One region of the Shinella sp. GW835-FHT14H05 genome, then DNA from elsewhere that is predicted to be linked to it. Evidence: riboswitches for the same ligand, from Rfam matches in the RefSeq annotation. Region 1 holds a riboswitch; the other holds the start of a gene.
The links. A riboswitch is a leader RNA that binds a small molecule or an ion and turns the genes downstream of it on or off. The one in region 1 is predicted to bind S-adenosylmethionine.

Region 1 (10,188 bases):
CGAGGAGCAGCACCGCATAAGCCGGCCAGAGCCAGGCTTCCACACCGCGCAGCCAGAGGTCCGCGGCTTCGGTTAGCTGGCGCGGTGTCGCGCCCTTGACGACGAGGTCGGACTTGAAGGAATCGACGCCGTTCGCGACGACCGAAACGATGAAGGGATGGACGAGATCGCCCGCGAGGATGGCCGCCGTCGCGAGCAGGCTCACGAGGCCAGCGGCAATGGTCAGGCGCGGCCGCGCCACCTTTCCCCGCGATAGGACGAGCACGGCAAAGCCGGCGGAAAAGGCGATCGCCAGCAGCAGGAAACCCGGCACGAAGGCGCCCGAGCCGAGCTCGACACCCAGAATGGCGCGCAACGACCGCTGGTAATCCGGCGACGAGGCGAACAGGTAGACGATGAAGGGGAGCGCGGCGAGGATTACCAGATTGCTGGGCCTCACGCTTCTGACGAACGACATTCCCGCCTCCGGCGTCACGATCGGGGGAAAACCGGGAGTGCGCGCCGCGCGCTCCCGGCGACAGCGTTACTTGAGGCCCCAGTATTTGGCGACGATCTGGTCGAGCGTGCCATCGTCCTTAATTGCCGTCAGGCCCTCGTTGAAGGCCGCGACATTCTCGTCGCCCTTGCGGAAGACGAGGCCGAGCGGATCGGATTCGAGATCCTTGATGGAGGCGACGAGTTCGCCGGCGAATTCGCGCTCATAGGCAGCAGCGTTGGCGCCATTAATCACCACGCCGTCGACGTCCTTGTTCTTGAGCGCGATGATGGCGGCGCTGAAGCTGTCATAGGCGACGACGTTTTCCTTGCCGACGACACCTTCCGCCACCTGCGCATCCGTCGTGTTGGCCTGGGCGGAGAGTTTCTTGCCCTCGGCCTTGAACATGTCGAGCGTCATGCCCTGATCTTCGGCGCGCGTCAGCACGGCCTGGCTGTTGATGATGTAGGGCTCGGAGAAGTCCATCGCCTTCTTGCGCTCATCCGTGATCGAGACGCCGGACGCGACGAGGTCGAAACTGCCCTGGTCGAGGGCCGCGAAAATGCCGTCCCAGCCGGTCGTCACGAATTCGGCCTGGCAGTTGATCTTGGCGCAGATGGCGTTGACCACGTCGACATCGAAGCCCACGATCTGGCCGGAGGCCGGGTCGATGCTTTCCATCGGCGGCGACGTGGTATCGGAGCCGACCTTCAGCAGCTTGCCACCGAGATCGGCCGCCTGCGCGCTGCCTACCGCAAAGACGGCGAGCGCGATTGTCACAACGAATTTCCTCATCTCTTCCTCCTCAACCGTCGGCGACCGCCACTCCCGGCAAGCGCTCGACAACTTTTTTGCGCACGGCAGATCGTGCGGCTTTCTCATCCTGGCAGAAACGGTAACAAGGAATATAAACGTTTTCAATAGCAAATATAAACGTTTATATTTTGCGTAATGTGCATCTTGCCAGCATGCGTCACGCGCGGTTGTGCAGCCGGTGAAGGAGGAAAAATATGGGGAAGCGGTGTCGGGCGGCTGGAGCGGGTAGCGGGAATCGAACCCGCGCGTTCAGCTTGGGAAGCTGACAGGCTACCATTACATCATACCCGCAAGGCAGCGCGACGACGCAGTCATTCAACAGTTCGCCCGGCGTGTCAAGCGCGCGACATGCCCGGTGGCCTATACTAGATTGGCGTCCGGATTTCATCGATTCGTTCGGAGCCAAAACAACCTATGATCCAGTTCACCACCTCCACCGGGACGGTCTCGGTCAAAAATTGGGGCTACGAACTGCAAGGCCTGAATGGCAATGCGCTTGATCCGGCCCTGCTCGCCTCGGCCACCCATGACCTGCTGGTGATCGACGCCTCGCGGAACGGAACCGATGCCGGTCGGTTTTCGCAAGACGAGATCACGCGCATGAAGGATGGCATGGGCGGCCGCACCGTCGTCGTCTCCTATACCTCGATCGGCGAAGCCTCGGACTTCCGCGACTATTGGGGCAAGGACTGGACGACCACCGGCACGGCGACGGGACGATTGACCGGCGAAGCGCCGGACTGGCTGGGACCGGTCAATCCCGACTGGCCGGAGAGCCGGAAGGTCCGCTACTGGGATTCCGACTGGCAGAAGAACATCTTCAACGACCAGAAGACCGGCGAAGTGGATGCCATCGTCAAGGCAGGTTTTGACGCGGCCTATCTCGATATTGTCGACGGCTATTATTTCTGGGGCGCGGAGGTTTCCGCCAAGGACAAGCAGGTGGGCGACCCGGCAAACGTGAAACAGGCAGCGCAGCGCATGGTCGATTTCATCGTGGACCTGACCGCACATGCGCGCGAAAGCAATCCGGATTTCTTCGTGATCCCGCAGAACGGCGCATGGATCCTCGACGATCTCGGCTCCGACACCGCGCGCAAAAAAGCCTATCTCGATGCCATCGGCGGCATTGCGGTGGAAGACCTCTACTTTCGCGGCGATGCGGACGAGAACAATCCGCTCCGCCCGGACGAGGAGACCATCGCCACTCTGAAGCGGGATTTTCTGGACAAGGGCATACCGGTCTTCGTCGTCGACTACATCAACGGCAGCAAGCGGGTCGCCGACTTCAACAAGATGGTGCTGGAAGACGGTTTCATCCCCTTCGCCTCACCGGACCGGGATCTCGACCGGCTGGTCGGCACCCATGACGGCGATCCGGCTTATATAAAACCTTCGGCGAAGGCCGATGTGCTGCGCGGCTCGAAGCTTGCGGACACCATCCATGCGCTGGCCGGCAATGACAGGATCGACGGCCGAGCCGGCAACGACTGGCTCTATGGCGGCGCGGGCAAGGATACGCTCACGGGTGGCGCAGGCGCCGACAGGCTGAAGGGTGGTGCCGGCGCCGATACCTTCGTCTTCAAGTCCATCAAGGATTCGACCTTAGCTGCCACTGGGCGCGATACGGTCGGCGATTTTTCGGCAAAGGACGGCGACAGGATCGACCTGAAGGTTATCGACGCGAGCACGAAATCCACAGGCGACCAGGCCTTCGCCTTCATCGGCACCCAGGCCTTCCACAAAAAGGCGGGCGAGTTGCGCTATGAGACCAAAGCCGGCGACACATATGTGTTTGGCGACGTGAACGGCGACGGCAAGGCCGATTTTTCCATCCGGTTCGATGCGGCGATCACCCTCACGGAGAGCGACTTCATTCTTTAGCCGGCTTATAATTTCGCAAGCCGGTCGTCCGACCGCTCCATCAGCTTCGGCATGATGAGTGTCTGCAGCGCCTCGGGCGGTTCGCCTTCCATGCGGCGCAGGATATAGCTGCCGAGCATCTCGCTCGGCTCATGGATCGGCAGGAAATAGGTGGTGATCGGCGGGGCAAAATACTGGCTGACGTTCAGGTCGTCCGTCGCGTTGATGACCGCGTCGCGCCCATGCATCAGCCCGCGGGCATGGAAACCGGAAAAGGCACCGAGCGCCGAGGCCTCGTTGGCGCAGATATAGGCGGTTGGCGGGTCGGAAAGCTCGGACATGGTCAGCACGTTTTGCCGGCCGAAGGCGGGCGTCAGGGGACCGTGCGCGACCAGTGCCGGATCGAAGGCGAGGCCCGCCGTTTCGAGTGCCCGGCAATAGGCGTCGAGCCGGGTGATCGCATAGGTCAGCTCCGCCATCGGGTTGACCAGCGCGATGCGGCGATGGCCGCGTTCGACAAGCCGCGCCACGGAATGGCGGATCATCTGCTCGTTGTCGGCATCGACATGGGCATGCGGCGCATTGTGGATCGTCGTGCCGTAGGTGACGAAGGGAAAATCCGCCGCCTGCATGATGCGCACGCGCGGGTCGTCGGCCCGCGTGCCGGAGACGATGATGCCGTCCGCCTTCTTCAGCGAGACGATCTGCCGGATAGTAGCGAGGCTCTCCTCGAAATTGCGCACGGCGTAAAGCGAGACGCGATAGGGGCTTTCCTCCAGCGCCCAGGAGATGCCGCTCAAGAGCTGGGCGTATTCGACGCCTTCCCATTCGTTCTGCTTGGGGCCGGGCGCCGTCATGATGGCGGCGACCTGGTAGGTTTTTCCGGTGCGAAGCTGCACGCCATGCATATTGAGCTGGTAGCCGACGCGCTCGGCGGCGGCGACGACGATGGCGCGGGTTTCCGGCCGCACCTGCGGGCTGTCGTTCAACGCCTTCGACACGGTGGCGATCGAAAGGCCCGTTTCCTGCGCGATGGTCTTGATCGTCGGTCGCTGCATCGCGTCTCGGCTCGGGCGTCCAGCCTTCATTAAACGTCTGCATGACAACAAAAACGTTTAACTTCATTTGTAAAGCGGAAAATTCCGAGGCGGAAGGCCGCCCGTCACCCCGCGCGAAAATGCTTGGAGAGTTTCAGGCCTTGCGCCTGGTAGTTGGAGCCGAGGCCGGTGCCGTAGAGGCCTTCGGGGGCGTCGAGCATGTGCTCGTAGATGAGGCGGCCGACGATCTGGCCGTGCTCCAGGATGAAGGGCACCTCGTGGCTGCGAACCTCTAGCACCGCGCGGCTGCCGGAGCCGCCGGCGGGCGCGTGGCCGAAGCCGGGGTCGAAGAAGCCGGCATAGTGCACCCGGAATTCGCCGACGAGCGGGTCGAAGGGCGTCATCTCGGCGGCATAGAGCGGCGGGACGTGCACGGCTTCGCGCGAGACGAGGATGTAGAACTCGTCGGGATCGAGGATCAGCTCGTTGCGGCCGCGGCTGAACAGCGGCTCCCAGAAATCGAAGATATCGTGCTGGTTCTTGCGGTCGACATCGACGACCGAGGTGTGGTGCTTGCCGCGATAGCCGATGAGGCCTTCCGGGCCGGTGCCCTTGAGGTCGATCGACAGTGCGATGCCGCCGCCGGAGACGTTCGGCGTGTCGCTCGCCACCAGCGTGTCGCTGCCATGCAGGGCGACAAGCTCGCTTTCGCCGAGCAGCGCATTGCCCTTTCGGAAGCGGATCTGCGACAGGCGAGAGCCGCGGCGCACGACGATCGGGAAGGTGCGCGGCGAGATTTCGAGATAGAGCGGGCCGGAATAGCCGGCTGGAATCTTGTCGAATTCCTGGGCGCGATCGGTGATGACGCGGGTGAAGATATCGAGGCGGCCGGTGGAGCTTTTCGGGTTCGCGGAAGCCGCGAGTTCGGCCGGCAGGTCGAGGCTTTCCATCAGCGGCACGATATAGACGCAGCCGGTCTCCAGCACCGCGCCGACCGATAGGTCGATGACGTGCAGTTGCAGGCGGTCGAGCTTGTCGGCGACGAGATGGGACGGCCCCGGCAGGAAGCTGGCGCGCACACGGAAGGCGCGTGCGCCGAGGCGCAGGTCGAGGCTTGCCGGCTGGATCTGGTCGTCGTCGAGCGGGGCCTCGCTTTTCAGCCGGCCGCCGTCGAACAAGCCACGAATGGCGTTGTCCGCCAGAATACCTGTGCTGCGCACCGCAGAGCCACCCATCATCATAAAGTCCCGTCAGAAGGCCGCACAAAACCAAATGCCGGCAATTGACGCAAGCGCGGGCGCGCAGTATTAGCAAAGTTATCCCGTGGTGATTTGGCCGGCCGGCTTGCAGCCACGTAAAACAAGTAGCTAAAAAGGCCGGGTTCAAAACCGGCCTGCTTTTGCGGCCGGTTTTTTTGTTTGAAGGCAACGATCACATGAGCAAGTCCTGGCGCCCGGCCACCCAACTCGTTCACGGCGGAACCACCCGCTCCCAGCACGGCGAAACCGCAGAGGCAATCTTCCTCACGCAGGGGTTCGTCTATGACACCTCCGCGGCCGCCGAGGCCCGCTTCAAGGGCGAGACGGACGGCTTCATCTACGCCCGCTACGGCAGCCCCACCAACGACATATTCGAAAAGCGCATGTGCCTGCTGGAAGGTGCGGAGGATGCGCGCGCCACCGCCTCCGGCATGGCTGCCGTTTCCGCCGCGATCCTCTGCCAGCTGAAGGCCGGCGACCATATCGTCGCCGCCCGTGCGCTGTTCGGTTCCTGCCGCTGGGTGGTCGAGACGCTCGCGCCGAAATACGGCATCGAATGCACGCTGATCGACGGCCGCGACCTCGCCAACTGGGAAACGGCGATCCAGAAGAACACCAAGGTGTTCTTCCTCGAAAGCCCGACGAACCCGACGCTGGAAGTCATCGACATTGCGGGCGTGGCGACGCTCGCCAACCAGATCGGCGCCAAGGTCGTCGTCGACAACGTGTTCGCCACACCGCTCTTCCAGAAGCCGCTCGAACTCGGCGCGCATGTCGTCGTCTATTCCGCCACCAAGCATATCGACGGCCAGGGCCGCTGCCTCGGCGGCGTGGTGCTGTCGGACAAGGCGTGGATCGACGAGAACCTGCACGACTATTTCCGCCATACCGGCCCGGCCATGTCGCCGTTCAATGCCTGGACGCTGCTGAAGGGCATCGAGACGCTGCCGCTCCGCGTCAAGCAGCAGACGGAGAATGCCCGCCGCATCGCCGATTTCCTGGCCGACAGCAACAAGGTTGCCCAGGTCATCTATCCGGGCCGCAAGGACCATCCGCAGGCCGACATCATCGCCAAGCAGATGACGGGCGGCTCGACGCTGGTCTGCTTCGAGCTGAAGGGCGGCAAGGAAGCGGCCTTCGCTTTGCAGGATGCGCTGGAGGTGATCAAGATCTCCAACAATCTTGGTGATGCGAAGAGCCTGATCACCCATCCGGCGACGACCACGCACAAGAACCTGACGGACGAGGCACGCGCCGAACTCGGCATTTCCGCCGGCACGGTGCGCCTGTCGGCCGGCATCGAGGACAGCGAAGACCTGATCGAGGACTTTTCGCGCGCCCTTGCAAAGATCAACGCCTGATCCTCGACATCGTGAAACGGACAAATGCGGAAGCACCGGCCGAAGCGGCCGGTGCTTTCTTTGCTTATCCTTGACGAAACCATATTCCTGTAGAATAGCAGGAGCTAATCAGTTCAAGGCTTGCCCATGTATCGTGCGCTTACCCGCGACATCGAAGTGACCGTAGAGCCGTATTACCTGGCCGATCAGTCCGATCCCGACGACAGCCGCTATGTCTGGGGTTACCGGGTGGTCATCGCGAACCATTCCGATGTCGTCGTCCGGCTGATGACGCGCTACTGGCACATCACCGACCAGAACGGCCAGGTCGACGAGGTCAACGGTCCGGGCGTCATCGGCGAGCAACCGGTGCTGCGCCCAGGCGATACCTACGAATATTCCTCCGGCTGCCCGCTCGAAACGCCGTCCGGCATCATGTTCGGCCGCTACCGCATGGAAGCGGAGAACGGCGAAGCCTTCGACGTCGCCATCCCCGCCTTCTCGCTGGATACGCCAGGGCAGCCGCGCGTCCTCAACTAAGGACGTGCACCCCTTTTACTGCGGCAAAACTTCCGCCGCCTCGAAGCGGTAGGTGGTCGAGCAGAATTCGCAGGTGAGTTCAATCTCACCCTTGTCGTCCGTCGTGTGGGCGATCTCCTCGGCGCTCAGCGCTGCGAGCACGCCCTTCAGCTTCTCGCGCGAGCAGGAGCAGCGATCCAAGACCTGCTGCGGCTGGTACACACGCACGCCGCGCTCGTGGAAGAGCCGGAACAGCAGCCGTTCGGTGCCGACATTCGGATCCGTCAGCTCGTCGGCGTCGATCGTCTCGACCATCGCCTTGGCTTCCGCCCAGTTGTCGTCATCGGCGATCTTGTGGCCGGCCTCGTCGCCGTCGCCGCCCGGAAGATCGGGCTGGCGCATGCGCTCCGGCGCCTGCGGCAGGAACTGCGCGACCATGCCGCCGGCCCGCCAGCGGTGACGCACCTTGCCGTCTTGATCGCGATCGAACAGTTCGGCGACACCGAGGCGCACCTTGGTCGGGATCTGTTCCGACTGGCGGAAATAGACACCGGCAATCTCTTCCAGCGTGTCACCGTCGAGCGGCACGATGCCCTGGTAGCGCTGGGTATGGGCGCCCTGGTCGATGGTGAAGGCGAGGATGCCCTTGCCGAGCAGTTCATGCGGCTCGGTCCTGCCTTCGGCAATCGCGGCGTCGAGTGCCGCCTGGTCGAAGCGGGCATAGGCGCGCACATTCTCCGGCGCGGAGAAATCAGCGACCAGCAGGTCGACGGGGCCGTCGCCCTTGGTCTGGACGATCAACTTGCCCTCGAACTTCAGCGAGGTGCCGAGCAGCACGGTGAGCGCAATCGCCTCGGCAAGCAGCCGCGCGACGGGGGCCGGATAGTTGTGACGGCCCAGAATGCCGTCGAGCATGGGGCCGAGCTGGACCGCGCGGCCGCGCACATCGAGGCCCTCCACCTGGAACGGCACGACATGATCGTCGCCGGCATAACCGGGCTCTCCGAGTTTCAGGGCATTCTCAGCCATCATCATCCTGCTCCTTGCACGCCGGGAAGCCGCCGGGCCAGAGGCCCCGCTTCGGTCAGACCGGCGTTCTACCGTGATTTCGCGCTCCTGCCGCCCGATAATTCCATAGAGAGCGGGCATGCGCCAGAGAGAGCGCCTTCCAGCGCTCCGTGATGGCCCCTAGATCGTGCCGCGCACGGCGTTTTTCAAGATGGCGTCAGACGGCGCCAAGGCACCAGGCAAGGATCGATTTCTGCGCATGAAGGCGGTTTTCCGCCTCGTCGAAGACCACCGACTGCGGGCCGTCGATCACCTCGTCGGTGACCTCCTCGCCGCGATGCGCCGGCAGGCAGTGCATGAAGAGGGCGTTCTCGTTCGCCCGCGCCATCAGCTGCTTGTTCACCTGGTAGGGCTGGAAGATGTTGTGGCCGCGGGCGCGGTGTTCCTGGTTCATCGAGACCCAGGTGTCGGTAACGATGAGGTCGACGCCCTCGACGATGGCGTCCGGATCGTGGCCGAGCAGGATGTTGCCGCCATTGTCGCGCGCCCAGTTCAGGATCTTGTCGTCCGGTTCGGAGCCCATCGGCACGGCCATCTTCATCGTGTAGCCGAAGCGGGCCGAACCTTCGACGAAGGAATGCAGCACATTGTTGCCGTCGCCCGTCCAGGCGAAGGTCTTGCCCTTCGTCGAGCCGCGATGCTCCTCGAAGGTCATGATGTCGGCCATGATCTGGCAGGGATGCGTCAGGTCCGTCAGCGCATTGATGACCGGCACGGTGGCGTGTTCGGCAAGCTCCAGCAGGCGGGCATGGTCGGTCGTGCGGATCATGATGGCATCGACATAGCGCGAGAGCACCTTGGCGGTATCGCCGATCGTCTCGGCGCGGCCGAGCTGCATTTCCGTACCCGACAGGAACAGCGTCTCGCCGCCGAGCTGGCGCATGCCGACGTCGAAGGAGACGCGGGTTCGGGTGGAGGGCTTCTCGAAGATCATGGCGAGCATCTTGCCGGCGAGCGGCTTTGCCTCCGTGCCGGCCTTGCTGGCGGCCTTGCGCGTGTGCGCATCGTCCATGATGACGCGGAGATCGCTTTCCGAAACGGCGGAAAGGTCGAGAAAATGCTTGGCCATGATGTGTCCTGTCTGTCCGGTCCTTTGATGCTGCCGCGACCTTTGCGCGTCACGAGTGACGCGCGTCGCGGCAGTGCTCAGGCAGCCTTGGCGGCGCTGAGCTTTTCGGCAGCCCGCTCGATGCGCGCAAGCCCCTCGCGCGCCTCCTCGGCGGTCACCGTCAGCGGCGGCAGCAGCCGCAGCACGTTATCGCCCGCCGGCACGGCGAGCAGCTTTTCCGCACGCACGGCCTTGAGCAGTTCGGCGGTCGGAATCCTCGCCTTGATACCGAGCATCAGGCCCTCGCCGCGGATATCCTCGATGATCTCGGGGAAGCGATCCTTCAGCGCCGCGAGGCCCTGGCGGAAAACGAGCGCCACGTCGCGCACATGGTCGAGGAAGCCCTCTTCCAGCACGACATCGAGCACCGCGTTGCCGACCGCCATGGCGAGCGGATTGCCGCCATAGGTGGAGCCATGCGTGCCGGCGACCATGCCGGCGGCCGCTTCGTTCGTGGCAAGGCAGGCGCCGAGCGGGAAACCGCCGCCGATGCCCTTGGCGACCGCCATGATATCCGGCGTGACCCCCGACCATTCATGGGCGAACAGACGCCCGGTGCGGCCGACGCCGGACTGAACCTCGTCGAGCACCAGCAGCAGGCCGTATTCGTCGCAGAGCTGGCGCAGCTCCTGCATGAATTCCTTCGGCACCGGGCGGATGCCGCCCTCGCCCTGCACCGGCTCGATCAGGATCGCCGCCGTCT
Region 2 (10,188 bases), on a different contig from region 1:
TCGGCCTCTCGCCGCTTGCCGGCCTCGACATCGGCAACGTGCGTTATCCGCTGAAGGACTTTTCCTTGCCCTTCGGCTCGTCGCGCACCATTTCCAACGTCGCGGAAGGGCCGGTTCGCCTTTCGCTCGCCTCCGGCCGCGCGATCTTCATCGCCCGGCCCTATGACCTTTCAGGAGCCTGACCCTTGGCACCGCCCATCCTCAAACTCGACGATATCTTCCTGAGCTTCGGCGGCACGCCGCTGCTTGCCGGCGCCAGCCTGCAAGTCGAGCCCGGCGACCGCATCTCCCTTGTCGGCCGCAATGGCTCGGGCAAGTCGACGCTGATGAAGATCGCCGCCGGCCTGGCGGAAGCGCAGTCCGGCGAAGTGTTCCGCCACCCCTCCGCCACCATCCGCTACCTGCACCAGGCGCCGGATTTCGACGGCTACGAGACGGTCGCCGCCTATGCCGAAGCGGGCCTCGGCCCGAGCGACGATCCCTATCGCGTCACCTACCTGCTCGAACATCTGGGGCTGACCGGCGCCGAGCACCCGGCGTCGCTTTCGGGCGGCGAGGCGCGCCGCGCGGCACTCGCCCGCGTCATGGCCCCGGAACCGGACATCCTTCTGCTCGACGAGCCGACCAACCATCTCGACCTGCCGACCATCGAATGGCTGGAAGGCGAGCTGCAATCGACCCGCTCGGCCCTCGTCGTCATCTCGCACGACCGTCGTTTCCTCGAAAAGGTCTCCAACGCCACCGTCTGGCTCGACCGCGGCCAGTCGCGGCGGCTGAACCGCGGTTTCGGCCATTTCGAAGCCTGGCGCGACGAGGTGCTGGAGGCCGAGGAACTGGAACAGCACAAGCTCGGCAAGGCGATCGAGCGCGAGGAACACTGGCTGCGCTACGGCGTGACGGCACGCCGCAAGCGCAACATGCGCCGCCTCGGCGCGCTGCACGATCTGCGCTCGCGCTACCGCGGCCACAAGGGGCCACAGGGCAGCGTGCAGGCGAGCGCCTCCGACGCCCAGGAATCCGGCAAGCTGGTGATCGAGGCGGAAAAGATCACCAAGGCTTACGGCGAGCGCACCATCGTCGCGCCCTTCTCGATCCGCGTGCATCGCGGTGATTGCATCGGCCTCGTCGGCCCGAACGGCGCCGGCAAGACGACGCTGCTCAAGATGCTGACCGGCCAGCTCGCGCCCGACAGCGGCACGGTGAAACTCGGCACGAACCTGGAAATCGCCACGCTCGACCAGCGCCGCGAGAACCTGAACCTCGACGACACGCTCGGCCATTATCTCACCGACGGCCGCGGCGAGACGCTGCTCGTCAATGGCGAACAGCGGCATGTCACCGGCTACATGAAGGAATTCCTGTTCCAGCCCGAACAGTCCCGCACGCCGATCCGCAACCTGTCCGGCGGCGAGCGCGCGCGCCTCATGCTGGCGCGCATCCTGTCGCGCCCGACCAACCTCTTGATCCTCGACGAACCGACCAACGACCTCGACATCGAGACGCTCGACCTGTTGCAGGAGATCGTCGCGGGTTTTGCCGGCACCGTGCTGCTCGTCAGCCACGATCGCGACTTCCTCGACCGCACCGTGACCTCGACCATCGCGCCTGCCGATCCGGAAAACCCGGACGGCCGCTGGATCGAATATGCCGGCGGCTATACCGACATGATGGCGCAGCGCCGCGGCGCGATCGAGGAGAAGCGCCGGGCGGACAAGGCCGAGAAGGCGAAGACGGTCGACACCGCAGCGCCTGCGGAAGCAAAAGGCAAGGCGAAACTCTCCTACAAGCAGAAATTCGCGCTCGAAAACCTGCCGAAGGAGATGGAGAAGACGGAAAAGGAGATCGCCGCCCGCGAGGCGAAGATGGCCGATCCAGCACTCTTCACCAAGGATCCCGCCACCTTCAACAAGCTTGCCGCCGAGATGGAAAAACTGCGCGCGTCCCTCACGAAGATGGAAGAGGAATGGCTGGAACTGGAGATGCTGCGCGAGGAGCTGGAGGGCTGAAAAGCGGCCTGTTCCATGCGAAACAGCGCAGATAAGGGCGATGTGGGAAAGTCTGATCACTGGACGAGAGGAGCTCATCCGGTAACCCGAAAGAGATCAGGAGAGTCCCATGCGCAAGTTCATTATATCTGCAGTCGTCGCCGTCGTCGCTGCTGTTTCCTTCGCCGCCCCGTCCGAGGCCGGCTATTACGGTTACGGTCACAAGAGCTACGGCTGGAAGAGCCACGGCTACGGCCACCATGGCTACAACCGGCACTACCGCGTCAAGCGTCATTACGGCGGCTACTACGGCCACCGTTGGGGCGGCCACTGGGGCGGCAAGGTCTACTACAAGAAGCGCCACTACAACTACTACTAAGCGCTTGACGCTTTGAAGGAGCAAGGCCCGGATGCTACCCGCATCCGGGCCTTGCCCGTTTCCGGGGACGGATTGATTCGCACGGAAACTAGCGCTATCTAAAACGCTCGTGGTGATTTGGCCGGCCGGCTTGCAGCCACGTTAAACAAGTTGCTAAAGGGCCGCGCGAGGAAGACCTTACGTGGACCGGTTGCGACACTGTTGCGGCCGGTTTTTGTTTTTCGATCGAGTGACCCATGCCCATCAAGATTCCCGATACGCTTCCCGCCTTCGAAACCCTCGTCAACGAGGGCGTGCGGGTGATGACCGAGACGGTGGCGATCCGCCAGGATATCCGCCCCTTGCAGATCGGGCTGCTCAACCTCATGCCGAACAAGATCAAGACCGAAGTGCAGATGGCGCGCCTCGTCGGCGCCTCGCCGCTCCAGGTGGAGCTGTCGCTGGTGCGCGTCGGCGGCCACCGCGCCAAGAACACCTCGGAAGATCACCTGCTCGCCTTCTACGATACGTGGGAAGAGGTGCGGCACCGCAAGTTCGATGGTTTCATCATCACCGGCGCGCCAGTGGAGACGCTCGACTACGAGGACGTCACCTATTGGGACGAGATGAAGCGCATCCTCGACTGGACCGAGACCAACGTGCATTCCACGCTCAACGTCTGCTGGGGCGCGATGGCGGCGATCTACCATTTCCACGGCGTGCCCAAGCACACGCTGGAGGAAAAGGCCTTCGGCGTGTATCGCCACCACAATCGCAGGCCGTCATCCGTGTATCTCAACGGCTTCTCCGACAATTTCGAGGTGCCGGTCTCGCGCTGGACAGAGGTTCGCATTGAGGACATCCATGCGGTGCCCGGGCTCAACATCCTGCTCGATTCCGACGAGACGGGCGTGTGTTTCGTGCAGGAGAAGGCCGGAAACCGGCTCTACATCTTCAACCATGTGGAATATGATTCGACCTCGCTTGCCGACGAATATTTCCGTGATGTCTCGGCCGGCGTGCCGATCAAGCTGCCGAAGAACTATTTTCCGCACAACGACCCGTCGCTGCCGCCGCAGAACCGCTGGCGCGGCCATGCGCACCTTCTATTCGGCAACTGGATCAATGAAATCTACCAGACCACGCCCTATGATCTGGAAAACATCGGAACAGGAGCCCGACCATGAGCCGTGTCGTCATTCGCCCCCTGCACACCGACGATGAAGGCGAATGGCGGCGCCTGTGGACCGCCTATCTCGCCTTCTACGAGACGGTGCTACCGGAAGAGATTTTCGCCACCACCTTCGCCCGGCTGACGGGCGAGACGGCCGACGGCGAATTCCGCGGCCTTATCGCCACGCTGGATGGCAAGCCGGTCGGCCTGGCCCATTACCTCTTCCACCGCTCCTGCTGGACGGTCAACAATGTCTGCTACCTGCAGGACCTCTATGCCGATCCTGAGGTGCGCGGCTCCGGCATCGGCCGGGCTTTGATCGAAGGCGTCTATGCCAAGGCGAAGGAGGCGGGTTCGCCGGAAGTCTACTGGATGACGCAGGAATTCAACGCGACGGCGCGTCAACTCTATGACCGCATCGCCGACAAGACGCCCTTCATCATTTACCAGAAATCCTTCTGAGGGCGCCCTCCGAAAAGTATGATTTTTTCGGTTGCGGGTGACAGGGAAATTGCAGCAGGTTGCCGCGCGTTGAAAGCCGGCGGAGGAGAGGCAAGCGTGGGTGCAGGCAATGAAATCTTCGGCCGCCTGGAAAATGGCGCGGCGGTCGAGCGCATCACGATCAAAGGCGGCGGGCTCACCGCCCATGTGCTCACCTGGGGCGCGGTCATCCAGGACCTCCGGCTCGAAGGCCACGATGCACCGCTCGTCCTCGGTTTCGAAGACCTTGCCGCCTACCACGAGCATTCCCCCTATTTCGGCGCCACCCCCGGGCGCTGCGCCAACCGCATCGCCGGCGGCCGGTTCTCGGTCGACGGCCAGGACTACCAGCTCGAACGCAATGAGCGCGGCGTCACGCACCTGCATGGCGGCAGCGACGGCACCGGCCGGCAGAACTGGCACGTCGCCGGCCAGGGCGCCGACTTCGTCACGCTGACGCTGACCGATCCCGCTGGCCGCGCCGGTTATCCCGGCACCTGCGCCCTCACCTGCACCTATCGGCTCTCGGGCGATGGCGTGCTCGCCGTCACCTACGAAGCGACGACCAATGCGCCGACCCCGGTGAACCTCTGCCAGCACAGCTATTTCATCCTCGACGCCAGCACCGACGCGCTTGGCCACGAAATCCGCCTTCAGGCCGAGCATTACCTGCCCGTCGACGAAAACCTGATCCCGACCGGCGAGATCCGCCCCGTCGCCGGCACGCCATTCGACCTGCGCGACTGGACGCCGCTCCGCCGGCAGACCGAAGAAGGCGGCGTCGCCTTCGACCACAATTTCTGCCTCTCGACCGCGCGGCAGGCAAAACGCCCGGTGGCCGAGGTCCGCAGCCCCCTCTCCGGCATCACGCTTTCGGTGCTGACCACCGAGCCCGGCGTGCAGCTCTACACCGGCGCGAAGGTCGCCTCGCCCGTCCCCGGCCTCGACGGCCGCAGTTACGGCCCCTTCGCCGGCTTCTGCCTGGAAACCCAGACCTGGCCGGACGCCATTAATCACGGAAACTTCCCGAACGCCGTGCTCCGGCCCGGCGAGACGCTGCGGCAGGAAACCGACTACGTGTTCCGCAAGGGCTGAGGCAAGAAAAAGGGCCAGTTCTTCGCTGGCCCTTTCGCGTTCAGGCCGGCTGCGGCTGTGCTTCCGGCACCTTGGGTTCGCGGATCGTCACCACGGCGAGCGCGCCGATCAGGCAGAGCAGGCCGGCGATGAAGAAGGCCGGCAGGTAGGTTTCATAGGCCGTCCGGGTGAACCCGGCGCCCCAGGCGGCGAAGGCGGCGCCCAGCTGGTGGCCGGCGAAGACCCAGCCGAAGATGATGGGCGCCCGAGACCCGAAGCGATCGATAGTGAGCTTGATGGTGGGCGGCACGGTCGCGACCCAATCCAGCCCGTAGAACACCGCGAAGATCGACAATTCGAAATAGCTGAAGCTGGTGAACGGCAGGTAGACCAGCGAAAGCCCGCGCAGGCCATAATACCAGAACAGCAGGGTGCGGCTGTCGAAGCGGTCGGAAAGCCAGCCGGAGCCGATCGTGCCGGCAATGTCGAAAATGCCGATGATCGCCAGCATGCCGGCCGCCGCCACCGCCGCCATGCCGAAATCGCTGCACAGCGAGATGAAATGTGTCTGAACCAGCCCGTTCGTGCTGGCGCCGCAGATGAAGAAGGTTCCGAACAGTACCCAGAAGGTGCGCGTCTGCGCCGCCTCCATCAGCGCGGTGATCGGAGAGACCAGCATCGCCGAAAACGTCTGGCGCGGCGGCGGCGCCGTCGGCAGCCCGCCCGTCGCGCCATAGGGCGCAAGGCCGACATCGGACGGATAGTCGCGCATGAAGACGAGCACCGCGATCATCGCCAGGAACAGCATCGCGAGAATGACCGTCAGCGCCTCCCGCCAGCCGAGGCTTTCGGTCAGCGACGCCATCAGCGGCAGGAACACCAGCTGCCCGGTCGCCGTGCTCGCCGTCAGAAGGCCGACGACAAGGCCGCGCCGGGTGGCAAACCAGCGCGTGGCGATCGTCGCCCCGAGAACCAGCGCCGTCAGCCCCGTGCCGAACCCGACGACGACGCCCCACAGAAGCATGAGCTGCCACAGTTCCGTCATGGCGAAGGAGCCGAGGATGCCCGCGCCGATCAGAAGGAGTGCTGCGCTCGCCACCTGCCGAACCCCGAACCGGTTGATGAACGCCGCCGCGAACGGCCCCATCAGGCCGAACAGCACGAGACGGATGGCAAGGGCCGAGGAAATCTCCGACGTGCTCCAGCCGAATTCCTGCTGCAGCGGACCGATCAGCACGCCCGGCGTACCGAGGGCGCCTGCCGTCACCAGCATCGTCAGGAAGGTCACCGCCGCCACCACCCAGCCATAGTGAATGCCGCGCCGGGCACAGAAGCGCGAAAGCGCCGTCGTCCCGGCGAAAGACATGTCGTTCTGCATGAAACATCCAATCTACGGGTAGATACCCGCTTCAATGCCAAAAAATCACAGCAGGCTATTCAATTCCGTCAGAAGCGCCAGTTTTTCCGGCCCCAGACGCCCCGCCACATCGTCCTGGCAGGCCTGCCACAGCGGCACCGAAGCCCGAAGCGTCTCCACCCCCTGCTCGCTCAACAGCACCAGCGCCTCGCGATGATCGTCCCCCCGCCCGAACCGAACCAGCCCCATCCGCTCCAAAACCCGCACATTGCGCCCCAGCGTCGAACGATCCAGCTCCAGATGCCGCCCCAGCTCCGTCAAACTCACCGGCTGCCGCCGCTCGACATTCCTCAGCAGCGAAAACTGCGCAATATTAATCCCCATCGGCTCAAGCGCATCATCATAAAGCGCACTGAGCTTCCGATTGGCCATCCTCAAGCGATTGCAGTAGCAAGGTGCCGACATAATGCGGGTATATGCCCGAAATAACCTCGAAGTCAAGCGAGTTGCCCGGATGGCAGCGGCACCGAAGGCCAAAAACAAAAAAACCCAGCGAACCGAGGCTTCGGAACTTTGGAAAGAATAAAGCAGAAAAGAGAAATTCAAACGCTCGACCGCAAACTAGGCATCGTTCTCTAAACATTAAATTGCGATTTAGATATCAATCGCTACAGAAATCCCGTCGTGATCGCTGAGGGGCCGGCCGAGGCTTCGTCGGCTATATCCTTGACGTAAAGTCGCTCGGAAATGCCGGCTGCCCCCGATATGGCAGACAGGCTGATACTCAAGGCCTGGAACAGCACCTTGCGTCCAGATATCAAATCCAGCCAAGGCGTCCTCCAACTCTCCAAACACTCTTTCAGGTGAGCGGCGACGTGGAATACGCTGATTGAGGTCCCCGATGATTATTACAGGGTGCGAAGAGTTTGCCGTTCCCTGAATTCGCTTAAAACCGCGCAGGTACGTGACGTGATCTTCCCATAGTGCGCGATTGCGGTTGCCTGTCGTAACGTGGGCTCTTTCCCAAGGCACGCATACTCCCACCACTCGCACTGGGCCGAGACTGGTATCCGTTACGCCTTCGACGTACCTGCCCGATGACAGTTCGGCAGATCCGAAATCATCGATCTCGTGCCATGGATGCTTGCTCCATAGCGCGACCTTCCGTCTGCCGGGCGTGATCGGGTAGCCGTAGTCCGGCTGGCTAAAAATGCCGTGCCACCCGGTTCCCAGAAAGTCAGTGTACGACTCAGGGCAACAGACAATCTCTGGATCATCCGCCAGAAGCCGTTCAATAATCTGCTCGCCCGCCCATGACATGCGGCGGTGCCATTCGACATTCCAGCAGGAGATTCGCATCGATATATCCGTGGCGCCAATGAAGTTGTCCGACGCCATGATTGCATACAGAGTCGAAGCTGCGAACCTGTAACCGTGCGGTAACCGCGGCCAGAGGAGCCGTTTTCTGCCCGTTCCATTTCAACCGCGCCAAAAACACAAAAGCCCCGGCAACCGAGGCTTTGAACCATTAGGAAGAATGGAGCGGGTGAGGCGATTCGAACGCCCGACCCCAACCTTGGCAAGGTTGTGCTCTACCCCTGAGCTACACCCGCTCATCGTCGACGGCCTGGGGTAGTCGGTGGCCGAAGGTCGCTGCGTTGCGGCGACGGGCGCTATATCGCTCAAGCCCTTTCCAAATGCAACAGGGAAATGTCAGTTTTTGCAGAAAAAATCGCGATGACTTTCAAAGTCGCGGATTTTCAGGCGGTTGCGCGCGGGCGGCGGACGTCCTATCAGCGGGCAGGACCAAATCATGCCGGGACGCGCCAAATGACCGACACGCAGCCGAAGACCGACAAGGATCTTTTTCAGTTTCTCGATAGGCTCGGCATCGCCCACAGCACCAAGGAGCACGCGCCGGTCTTCACCGTCGCCGAATCGGTGGCGCTGCGCGACGAGATCCCCGGCGGCCATACAAAGAACCTCTTCGTGAAGGACAAGAAGGACAACTACTTCCTGATGACCGTCGAGGAACATGCGACGGTCGACCTGAAGACGGTGCACACGATCATCGGCGCGTCGAGCCGTGTTTCCTTCGGCAAGCCGGAGAAGCTGATGGAATATCTCGGCGTCATCCCGGGTGCCGTCACCGCCTTCGGCGTGATCAACGATGCGGGACGCCAGGTGAAGATCATCATCGACGCGGACCTGATGGCCTATGATACGATCAACGGCCATCCGCTGCGCAACGACGCGACGACCTCGATCGGCTCGAAGGATCTTCTGCGCTTCATTGAGGCGACGGGACACGAGCCGCTTGTCTTGAAAGTCACGTCCTGACATACGATTTGAGGGGCGGTACTTTCCGGGCCGGACACGAGGATCGCCGGACACGAGGATCGAAGGCGCGACGCGCGCGCCACAGGAGCAGACCATGAGTGCAAGCGACAACCCCTATGCATCGTCCTATGGCGGGCAGATGAACGTTTCGGCGAGCTATGGCGGCGGCGCGGCACCGGCGGCGGACGACAGCGTCAAGGACACGACGACGGCGAATTTCTCCCGTGACGTGCTGGAGGCCTCGCGCAAGCAGCCCGTGCTCGTCGATTTCTGGGCGCCCTGGTGCGGCCCGTGCAAGCAGCTCCAGCCGATCATCGAAAAGGTCGTGCGCGAGAGTGCCGGCCGGGTGAAGCTCGTCAAGCTCAACATCGACGACCATCCCTCCATTCCCGGCCAGCTCGGCATCCAGTCCATCCCCGCCGTCATCGCCTTCGTGGGCGGGCGGCCGGTCGATGGCTTCATGGGCGCCGTGCCGGAAAGCCAGGTGCGCGAATTCATCGACAAGGTCGCCGGCCCCGCGGGCGCCGACGAGAAGGCCGAGATCGAGGCGCTGCTTGCCGAAGCGAAAACCCTGTTCGACGCGGGCGACCTTGCGGGTGCTGCCGATCTCTACGGCGCGCTGCTGCAGGCCGATCCGGAGAACCCGCTGGCGCTGGCCGGCATCGCCGAATGCATGATCGCCGCCGGCCAGCCGGAAAACGCCCGCCAGATCCTCGCCAATGCGCCGGAAGCGGTTACCGCCGATCCAGCCGTCGTGGCGGTCCTCAAGAAGCTCGACCAGATCGAGGAAGCCCGCAAGCTGGGCGATCCCGCAGCGCTCGAACAGGCGCTGGCTCAGAACGCCGATGACCATGCGGCACGGCTGAAGCTTGCCAAGATCCGCAATGTCGAGGGCGACCGCCAGGCGGCGGCCGATCACCTGCTCTACATCATGAAACACGACCGCACCTTCGACGACGATGGCGGGCGCCGCGAGCTGCTGCAGTTCTTCGAGGTCTGGGGACCGAAGGATCCGGCGACGATCGCCGCCCGGCGCAAGCTGTCGTCGATCCTGTTTTCCTGAGGCTTTTTTGCCGCGGAATGGCACAGGTCCCTTGAGAAACGCCGCGCCTACCCCACATTGCGGGGAGGCGCCATGGCGAAGGGCGGGCGATGTTTCGCCGTGCTGCGGAATGGGCCGCGGAATGGGAAGGCAATGCCATGCATGTGGGTAATGCGCGTTATCTGAAGCCGGCGGACCTGCCTGAGGCCATCCCCGTCTTTCCGTTGACGGGTGCCCTGCTGCTGCCCGGCGGGCAGCTGCCGCTCAATATCTTCGAGCCGCGCTATCTCTCCATGTTCGACGACGCGCTCGCCTCGCACCGGCTGATCGGCATGGTGCAGCCGGTCTTCGGCGCCGACAAGGTGGACGATGCCTCAA

Region 2: it holds a riboswitch for S-adenosylmethionine, as region 1 does, so the genes downstream of both, metA (homoserine O-acetyltransferase MetA) here and AC1Q6Z_RS14920 (O-succinylhomoserine sulfhydrylase) in region 1, are expected to answer to the same signal.

Annotation. Positions count from the first base shown of each region.
Region 1 covers NZ_JBXAFY010000004.1:69,076-79,263, forward strand. Annotated here, with positions in the region: gene AC1Q6Z_RS14890 (amino acid ABC transporter permease) at 1-457, opposite strand, end outside; gene AC1Q6Z_RS14895 (transporter substrate-binding domain-containing protein) at 524-1,270, opposite strand; tRNA gene AC1Q6Z_RS14900 (tRNA-Gly) at 1,509-1,582, opposite strand; gene AC1Q6Z_RS14905 (endo alpha-1,4 polygalactosaminidase) at 1,706-3,175, shown strand; gene AC1Q6Z_RS14910 (LacI family DNA-binding transcriptional regulator) at 3,181-4,212, opposite strand; gene AC1Q6Z_RS14915 (2'-deoxycytidine 5'-triphosphate deaminase) at 4,317-5,426, opposite strand; SAM riboswitch at 5,505-5,583, shown strand; gene AC1Q6Z_RS14920 (O-succinylhomoserine sulfhydrylase) at 5,627-6,811, shown strand; gene apaG (Co2+/Mg2+ efflux protein ApaG) at 6,938-7,330, shown strand; gene AC1Q6Z_RS14930 (Hsp33 family molecular chaperone) at 7,346-8,338, opposite strand; gene argF (ornithine carbamoyltransferase) at 8,535-9,446, opposite strand; gene AC1Q6Z_RS14940 (aspartate aminotransferase family protein) at 9,524-10,188, opposite strand, start outside.
Region 2 covers NZ_JBXAFY010000005.1:233,399-243,586, reverse strand. Annotated here, with positions in the region: gene AC1Q6Z_RS17875 (thiamine diphosphokinase) at 1-182, shown strand, start outside; gene AC1Q6Z_RS17870 (ABC-F family ATP-binding cassette domain-containing protein) at 186-2,006, shown strand; gene AC1Q6Z_RS17865 (hypothetical protein) at 2,116-2,364, shown strand; SAM riboswitch at 2,464-2,541, shown strand; gene metA (homoserine O-acetyltransferase MetA) at 2,601-3,530, shown strand; gene AC1Q6Z_RS17855 (GNAT family N-acetyltransferase) at 3,527-3,979, shown strand; gene AC1Q6Z_RS17850 (aldose epimerase family protein) at 4,076-5,092, shown strand; gene AC1Q6Z_RS17845 (MFS transporter) at 5,133-6,449, opposite strand; gene AC1Q6Z_RS17840 (MarR family winged helix-turn-helix transcriptional regulator) at 6,495-6,860, opposite strand; gene AC1Q6Z_RS17835 (endonuclease/exonuclease/phosphatase family protein) at 7,083-7,826, opposite strand; tRNA gene AC1Q6Z_RS17830 (tRNA-Gly) at 7,967-8,041, opposite strand; gene AC1Q6Z_RS17825 (prolyl-tRNA synthetase associated domain-containing protein) at 8,259-8,768, shown strand; gene trxA (thioredoxin) at 8,863-9,831, shown strand; gene AC1Q6Z_RS17815 (LON peptidase substrate-binding domain-containing protein) at 9,969-10,188, shown strand, end outside.